One region of the Neobacillus canaveralius genome, then DNA from elsewhere that is predicted to be linked to it. Evidence: predicted binding sites of a transcription regulator. Region 1 holds the regulator's gene; each other region holds the start of a gene.
The links. Region 1 encodes Rex, which represses fermentation and respiration genes when NADH is low (regulators of the CRP and FNR family bind a similar motif). Its sites were predicted from a motif close to TTGTGAAATATTTCACAA; they were not measured.
Positions count from the first base shown of each region.

Region 2: ABC255_RS12425 (DUF3147 family protein) is a predicted target of Rex. The motif match lies at 1,292-1,309, and genes of this name have one in related genera.
Region 3: ABC255_RS27520 (cytochrome-c peroxidase) is a predicted target of Rex. The motif match lies at 1,384-1,401, and genes of this name have one in related genera.
Region 4: qoxA (cytochrome aa3 quinol oxidase subunit II) is a predicted target of Rex. The motif match lies at 993-1,010, and genes of this name have one in related genera.

Region 1 covers NZ_JBDFLL010000002.1:128,592-130,797, forward strand. The annotation lists gene ABC255_RS28835 (CPBP family intramembrane glutamic endopeptidase) at 1-668, shown strand, start outside; gene ABC255_RS28840 (YdiK family protein) at 665-865, shown strand; gene ABC255_RS28845 (redox-sensing transcriptional repressor Rex) at 947-1,600, opposite strand; gene moaC (cyclic pyranopterin monophosphate synthase MoaC) at 1,633-2,130, opposite strand.
Region 2 covers NZ_JBDFLL010000001.1:2,417,477-2,419,682, reverse strand. The annotation lists gene ABC255_RS12435 (hypothetical protein) at 243-404, shown strand; gene ABC255_RS12430 (DUF3147 family protein) at 472-867, opposite strand; gene ABC255_RS12425 (DUF3147 family protein) at 884-1,246, opposite strand; gene ABC255_RS12420 (D-2-hydroxyacid dehydrogenase) at 1,460-2,206, opposite strand, start outside.
Region 3 covers NZ_JBDFLL010000001.1:5,643,879-5,646,084, forward strand. The annotation lists gene ABC255_RS27515 (metal-dependent hydrolase) at 1-155, shown strand, start outside; gene ABC255_RS27520 (cytochrome-c peroxidase) at 215-1,309, opposite strand; gene ABC255_RS27525 (alkaline phosphatase) at 1,512-2,206, opposite strand, start outside.
Region 4 covers NZ_JBDFLL010000001.1:3,729,037-3,731,242, reverse strand. The annotation lists gene qoxA (cytochrome aa3 quinol oxidase subunit II) at 36-953, opposite strand; gene ABC255_RS18720 (iron-sulfur cluster assembly accessory protein) at 1,264-1,569, shown strand; gene ABC255_RS18715 (ABC transporter ATP-binding protein) at 1,680-2,206, shown strand, end outside.

The DNA.
Region 1 (2,206 bases):
GCCTAGCAGGAATTCCTGGACTTATGTTCCTATTTGGATATTTAGGAATGGACCAAGGGCTCGTTGTCCCCTACTGGTTAATTTTCAGCTTCACCCTTGCACTAGTTATTATTCTTTTTCTATTACGCACAGAATTAAAGAAACCAGGGTTGAACGAAAGAGGCAGTTCCTTTGGCTTTTCTGCCGTCTGGGCTGTATTTGGTGTATTCCTAGCCCTATTTGCCCAAGCTCTTGCTGCGAATATTGAACGGCTTATCGGGGTTGAGATGGGCTCAGAAAACACACAGCAAATTCTCAACATCATTGAGTCCTTTCCTCTCGCCATCTTAGTTAGTTCAGTAATAGGACCCATATTAGAGGAAATCGTGTTTCGGAAAATTATTTTCGGTGCTCTCCACAAACGGTTTAACTTTTTCTTCTCAGCACTAATCAGTTCTGTCATTTTTGCCTTAGCCCATATGGAGCCGCATCATGTACTTCTCTATTCGGCAATGGGTTTTACTTTTGCATTTCTCTATGTAAAAACAAAACATATCCTTGTACCGATTTTTGCCCATGTTGCCATGAATACATTAGTTGTCGTCATGCAGTCAGTATATAAAGATGACATTGATAAAATTCTTCGTGAGGCAGAAGGTATTCAAAACTTTATCGGAGGCTTTCTATGAGACGTTCACCCTTGTTTTCCGGAGTCATTTATATTGTTCTTGGCTGCTTATTTACTTATTTTGCGATTGAAGATGTCACCCTAAACGGATGGGGATTTTTCAGTTACCTGCTCGTTATACTTGCTACCTTTGACTTCGGATCTGGCTTAAGAATGATTTTCTTTTACAATAGATATAAAGACAAAATAAAGAAATAACGATTTAAAACGGGCTTTTAAACATTACAGCCAAAAAAAGACCTTTTCACTTTACGTAGTGGAAAGGTCTTTTACTTTACTTTATTCTTCTACTTCCTCTGTAGGGTAGTGTTTCAGGAAGTAAATAAGTGATTGTAATTCGACTGCCAAGTCGATATGATGCACCCGAATGGAGGCAGGAACATTTAATCTTGCAGGTGTAAAATTCAATATCGCTTTAATATTGGAATTTACAAGTCGATCTGTAATTACCTGTGCCACTGGAGCAGGTACCGTCAGGATGGCAACATGAATATCATCATTACTTAAAACCTTCTCGAGCTCATCCATATGATACACAGGTACATCCCGGATTGTCGTTCCCATTTTGTTCGGATCAACATCAAAAGCACATTCAATTTTTGTATTATTATTTTTTAAAAAGTTATAATTTAGAAAGGCCGTACCAAGATTACCTACACCAATTAACGCTACTTTTGTTAATTCATCTTGATCTAGTGTTTTCCGAAAGAAGGTTAATAGGTAATTGACATTGTAGCCATATCCCTTTTTTCCTAAGGCTCCAAAATATGAAAAGTCCCGGCGGATCGTTGCCGAATCCACCTTCACTGCCTCACTTAATTCTGCTGACGAAACCCTCTGTTTACCGGAAGAATGCAGATTCTTTAAAAATCGATAATATAAGGGCAGCCGTTTTGCTGTCGCTTGTGGTATTTTCATCGTCTCATTACTCATATTCTCCCACCCCCTATAGATAGTTTAATCATTTATCTAATTTGTTCCGTCCTATGGAAATCTCCGTTTTTTCCGCCGGTTTTCTCGACCAAATAGGTTTTTCCAATTACCATACCCTTATCCACTGCCTTACACATATCATAAACAGTCAGCGCACAAGTGGATGCAGCTGTTAACGCTTCCATTTCAACACCTGTATTTCCTTTTGTTTTAACTGCAGCGGCTATATTTAATGTATAAGCAGACTCGTTTTCTTTTTCCCATGAGAAGGATATATTGACTCCTGTCAAAGGTATAGGATGGCACATCGGGATTAAGTCCCATGTTTTCTTTGCCCCCATAACAGCAGCAACTTGAGCCACAGCAAGAACATCGCCCTTTTTCATTTCATTATTTGTTATTTTATCATAAATTTCTTTACTAACCGTAATGCTGGAATGAGCAAGTGCCGAACGAGCCGTCTCTGGCTTATCGCTAACGTCCACCATTTTCGCTCTTCCTTCTTCGTTAAAATGAGTAAATTCAGACATAAACAATATCCTCCCACAAAAAATCATACTATATTTTTCACAATTTGTCTGTGAAACTTTGAGCGAATGATGAAAA
Region 2 (2,206 bases), on a different contig from region 1:
ATTAAAAACGGTCAATCATTTCTTTACCATGTCTAATTACCATTTTCCTATTTAATCCAAACTGATTGGAAATGAGGTCAAGTATTTTTAATTATTTGTAAATATTACTTCAAATTGTTTGAGTTTTTTTAAAGATGAGGTTAATGAATGTTAAGAAATGGAAAATTGAATCTATTTCCTTCTAAAAGCTTGTATGATAATCCTGTAGTACAAATTGCAAGCATTCAAGGAGGAATTTTGAGATGAAAAGTTTCAAGACCTGGTTAGTTGCTACGATGTCTGTTTTAATGTTGCTAGGAGTTGCCACTGGTTGTGCTGATACTGGAAATGATGATACAGAAACAGAAGAAACAGAACAAAACGAAGATGGAACTGAAGAAGGTACAGAAAATACTGAGGAATAAGCATAAAATAGATACTTACAATATTTAACATGGAAACAAGGCGGCTAACTGCCGTCTTGTTTTGTCTTTATTTATGTCTAATTAGAAGATTTGTTCTAAAGGTACTTCTTCTACTATTTTTAAGCTTGTCTCTAAATGTCGAAACAACGATAGAACTACCTAACCAGAACAAGAGCCCAAGTACAATACTTAATGTCCAGTTACCGCTGACTTGTAATACGGTCCATACCGTCGCCACGCAAACCACACCGCCAATCATTCCAAAAACCGATCCATTGGCAATCTTCGCTGCTTTCTTTGAACCAGAAGCAATCCCCACCATTAACACCGCTGTAATCATCACGGCTGGAAATGCTGCAAAGATTCCGGCTAAGATTTTCCACGGAGAAATAACCGTTATCAAATAGCTTACCATTACGGCGGAACCGCCAAGAATAAAGCGAATCAGTAAATCTTTATACATAAATAGCACCCTTTCCTTATGAGTAAGTTGTAATCATCACAACTGCCATTGATACAACCAACCAAAATCCCATAGCCTGCAACAGACCGCGTTTCCATCCTTGTCTTGGCAAGAGATATCCTGCAAGAATTGCCACCATAATATTAATTCCCATGCCGACTATGGCACCTTTTGATAAAAGAATGGAATGGGCTACTAGTTCATCACCACTGAAGTCCAATCCCACTGTTAATAAAGCCGCTAAATACACGGCTGGAAATGCTGCAAAGATTCCTCCAGCCTTATCACCTAGATTTCTAGCAACTAATGTTGAAATAACAACAGCTGCTCCTCCTAAAATAAATCTTATTAGTAAAGCACTTATCGATAGGTCTCCCATGGTGATTCACCTCTGTTATTTTTTAAAAACAAGATCCTTGAATTTATGTGAATTGTTTCACATAAATTTAATATAAATTCATTTTACCTCATTTTCACGCTATCACATGTGAACATTTTTTTACTATTTTTAAAGCGTTACCATAGTAAAGTTTGTAAAAAAATCTTTCAAAAAAGAAAAACCCTATATGCAGGGTTTTGGTTGGAATCTATATTAATAACCTTTGTGAGTATCTACTCTATTGGTTAGCGCCCTGTTTTCGTCAATATTCTTAAGAGTTTCGAGAAAACAAGCAGCTCCTTCACTTGGGGTCGTAACGGCAGAGATATGTGGAGTGATTTGAACCCTTGGGTGATTCCACAACGGATTGCTTTTTGGAAGCGGCTCTAGTTCAAATACATCAAGTACAGCAAACTTAACTTTGTTTACATTCAATGCCTGTAGTAGGGCTGCTTCGTCTACTGAAGCACCTCTCCCTACATTCATAAATCCAGCATTTGAGAGTTGATTAAAGATGACACCATCAAATAATCTCTCTGTTCTTTCCGTCAAAGGCAATGTATTAATCACATAATTCACTTCATCTAAAACAGAAAAATGAGAATCAACCGTCATAACCTTTTTAAAACCCGCTTTTTCCTTCCCGCTTATAGATACCCCGTACACGTCAACTCCTAATCCGGAAAAAACTTTCGCAATCATTTGACCGATTTCACCGGTTCCATAAACAAGTACTTTTTGTTCACCTATTAATTTCGGTGTAGATTGAACCCAATGTTTTTGTTGCTGTTGCTCTTGAAAGCGGTCATGAAGCTGTAAATCTTTTAGGATGTAACTTAAGCAATATTCTGCAATCCTTTGTCCAAAAGAACAAATTGTTCTTGTTAAGAGTATCTCCTGATTCCAATCTTTCTTATGTAAAAAACGATCAACACCTGCGCCCAACGAGTGAACCCATTT
Region 3 (2,206 bases), on a different contig from region 1:
AAGACCTTCGGTTCCGATCAAAGAAATTTTTTCCTAAGCTTGCTATCATGTTTATTTCCTTAGATCATCAAAACCAAGTATCCTATACCGGTAAATTAACATCTATTAAGCAATATAAAAAGGTAATAAAAAAGTTGGAAACCTCAATAAAATAAAATCCCGAGCCCCTTGTGACTTCTTCGAATCAAGGGGGCTCAGGACTATACTTTTATTATTAAGGAAGTTCAGGCTTTGTAAAAATTGGAGGCTCACCACCCAAGGTTTTTAGAAAGGCTAATAAATCTGACTTCTCCTGCTGTGTTAAACCAATCGGGCTCATAAATTTTTGGATAAAAAAGCTCTTATTGGGATGGCTATCCCCGCCGCGGTCATAGTAGTCAATTACATCCTCAAGCGTTGCAAGACTTCCATCCTGCATATAGGGTGCTGTATGGGTAATTCCATATAGTCCTGGGGTACGAATCCTGCCTAAATCCCCTTCTTGCCCGGTTACCGCTTGGCGGCCTTTATCCTCTGTATTGAGACCGATATTGTAAAAATTGTTATCAGAAAGATTTGGTCCATTATGGCAGGTTACACAAAACGCTTTTCCTGTGAACAAACGGAGGCCGTTGACTTCTTGATTCGTTAAAGCCTCTGTATCCCCTTCAAGGAACTTGTCGTAGGGAGTATCCTTTACAACAATTTGCCTTTGGAAAGCGGCTAGAGCTTTGGCAATATTTTGCTCGTTGATTCCATCAGGGAATGCAGCCTGAAAACGTTCCTGGTATCCTTTGATAGCCGATAGTTCTTTAATAAGTTCATCGAGAGGCTGATTCATCTCATCTGGATTTCGTATCGGTCCCAGCGCTTGCTCCTCTAGTGACGCAGCTCGGCCATCCCAAAAATTAAATTTGTAATAGCCGGAATTAATCACCGTCGGGCTATTTCTTGCTCCATTGCCGCCGGTAAACTTATCAAAAGTAGGCTGATTGTCTCCGTACCCTATATCCGGGTCATGACAAGTTTGGCAGCTTACCTCGTTATTCCCTGATAAACGCGGGTCAAAAAATAACATTTGCCCAAGTTCAAGCACTTCAGGCTTCATCGGATTATCCGCTGGGATTGGTACATCACCAATTGGTACAAGTGTTGTATGATTTCTAAGGTTGGTTAGCAGCTCCTCAGGATCCATTTCATTCCCTTGTGCTTTACTCTGTTCCTCAGTTTGCAAATTCGTTGGTGCCTTCACCTTCTCCTTCTCCCCACAAGCGGACAAACCCATACAAATTAAAAGAGTCAAAATCGTGCCCTTCACCAATTTATTCATAAATAGAGTGCTCCTCTGGTTTTTATTCTCTTATCACCATTATAAAATTGGTTTTATTAAAAAAGAGCACCACATTGTGAAGAAATTAGTAAACGTTACAATTGCATATCACAAACTGTCCGCCTGAGGTGGAAAGTGTCCACGAGCGGTGCCTGTCACCGAGTAAACCGCTCGGTGACAGGCACCAATGATCGCACTTATCTCAACGAAAAATATCAAAGATGATTTTGGCATGATCAGTATTGTCGATTTGGCCTCTCAGGCGCTCACTTCCTGGTCCGTAGGCATAGACGTTTACATCTTCGCCTGTGTGTCCGCTGGTTGTCCAGCCTGTATAGGAACGGGTGTTAATAATTTCTTCGATGGCATTGTCGATGTTTCTTGCTTTTTGTGTTCTTGCAGCTCTTTCAACTAATCTTATTTCATTGGTTGTTAAAGGAAGCTCAATATATTTCTTTAACGTTTCTTTAACTCCCGCTCCATTAACAATCTCAGAAGCCATATAGTTAGGTGTTCGCTTAACTGTTTTTATTACAGAGCTAAACCAATTGTATTGTCCTTCGGCCCCCATCGTGAAACCTCCGGTTGAATGATCCGCTGTTGCGATAACCAATGTATGTCCATCCTTTTTGGCAAAATCAATGGCCACTTTAAATGCTTTCTCGAAATCTTCCATTTCACTCATGACACCGACGATATCATTGTCATGTGCGGCCCAGTCAATCTGACTTCCTTCCACCATTAGAAAAAAGCCTTTCTCGTTCTTATTCAGACGCTGGATTGCCGAAGAGGTCATTTCTGCAAGAGATGGACTGTCGTTTGACCGATCTATCATTTTCGGCAGCCCTCTTTTTGCAAAAAGACCTAACACCTGAGCACTTTCATCGTTAGTCATCT
Region 4 (2,206 bases), on a different contig from region 1:
TATATCTCCTTTCAAGGGAAGATTACTTTTTAATATTAATGACTCATACCCTCGTGTCCGGTATGTGCATCTGTGTCAGTTTCTGTTTCAGGTGTTTCTGATGATTTTTCTGTATGATTATGACCTGTCGGCGCAGGCGAAAATTCTAAGTGAGTTCCTGTGTATGTTTGCTGCCCGAGATGACCAGGTTCTAATAATTCTTCGAACTTTTTCTCTGTTATCGGTTTAGCTGTTTCTTTTACTTCTTTCACCCAGTCGTCAAAATCCTCTTGAGACATGGCCGTAACATTGAAGGTATTCTCAGCAAATCCTTTACCCGAGAAGTTTGCATTTCGGCCCATGAATTCACCAGGGACATCTGCGGCTAAATGTAAAGTTGTTACATGGTCACCCATTGCATATTTTTGTCCCCCAAGCTGTGGAATCCAAAAACTAGTAATCGGTCCATATGAATACAGTTTAAATTCCAGTGGTCGGTCTGTTGGGATATATAAGTAATTTACTGTTTCAATGCCTTCTTCTGGGTAACTAAAGTGCCACTTCCAGTTTGAGGATGAAGCATATACGACCAATGGTTCCTTATCTTCGTATCCTTTTGGTGTTGCCTCAACAATATAGTTACTTTGAACGGATATATAAGATAGAAAAGCAACGATGATTACGGGAATACCTACCATAATGACCTCAACCCAAAGGTTTCCTTCAATATGAGGTGGTTCATAATCTGGTTTTTGTTTAGAAGCGCGATATTTTACTAACATATAGACTAACAATGCAAAAACGACAATGACAATGACAGCCATTAATCCTATCGATAATAGGATGTCGCTTGCCTGTCTTTCTGCTTGAGGACCCTTAGGATCCAGGACTAGTAATGGCTCACATCCAGCTAATACGGTGATGATTGTAAAAAATACTGAAATTAAAGCCACTTTTATACCTTTTTTGTGCATGTTTTTTTAACTCCTCTCATTGATTATCATAGTGGTTGTTCGTGAATTCATTCACAAACCAAGGTGGAGGTTTAACTAAAATAATTTTTTGCTAATAATAATTACATAATTAGTGTTATTATCTCGTACCACAATATTAACAACAAAGGTGTGATGTTTATATACGTTTTTTGAAGAATTTGTGACAAATTTGTTAAGGTTTTTAATTCCAGTAAAAATCAGCTTGGAAGTTTGACTAATAAAATAATTGTCTATTTTTGAAAATTAATGGGATAATGTTATGTATAACAATGGAATAGGAGAGACAAATATGAAAGTCAAAATCAATCGCCATGCAGCGAAAGCATTGAAAAAAATGTTGGAAGGACCAGAAGCAGAAGGGAAATTGTTCCGTGTGTATGTAACCAATATGCATGGCGATCACGCCCATTATGATTTAATGCTAGATACTCCAACAGAACATGATGAAGTGGTAAAAACAGATAAGGACATTGATATAATTTTAGATACTCGTGAGGATTATCTAGATGGAGTATGGATCCAACTGTTCCATGTTCCAAAAGAAGAATGGCTAATTACTAATCCATCAAAAGGCGGTCATCATCACCACCATTAATTACATAAAGCATAAATACTTCCACCTGAAGGTTTCCAGGTGGTTTTTTGATTGTAATTTTCAAAATATTTTCATATAATCCAAGTACTTAACTAAAAAGGAGAACTGCGATGATTCGACGTTTCTTTTCCTATTACAAACCGCATAAAAAGCTTTTTATTCTTGATTTTAGCAGTGCTGTTGCGGTTGCGGTTTTGGAATTAGCCTTTCCGCTGGCTGTATCATGGTTTATTGATGACTTGCTGCCGGGGGGAGATTGGCAAAGCATTGTGACGGTTAGTATTGCGCTGTTGACTGTTTATGTACTTAGTACCTTCTTGCAGTTTGTTGTGAATTATTGGGGCCATAAGCTTGGGATTAATATTGAAACAGACATGAGGCAAGAACTTTTTGAGCATGTCCAAAAACAGTCTTTCCGCTTTTTTGACAATACCAAGACAGGACATATTATGAGTAGAATAACTAACGATTTATTTGACCTCGGGGAACTAGCACACCATGGACCTGAAGATGTATTTATTGCAGTGATGACTTTTATCGGTGCATTCTGGATTATGCTGACGATCAATGTGAAACTAGCGCTTGTGGCTGTGATAATTTTACCGTTATTGGCATTATTAGTTGTAGTTTGTAATCT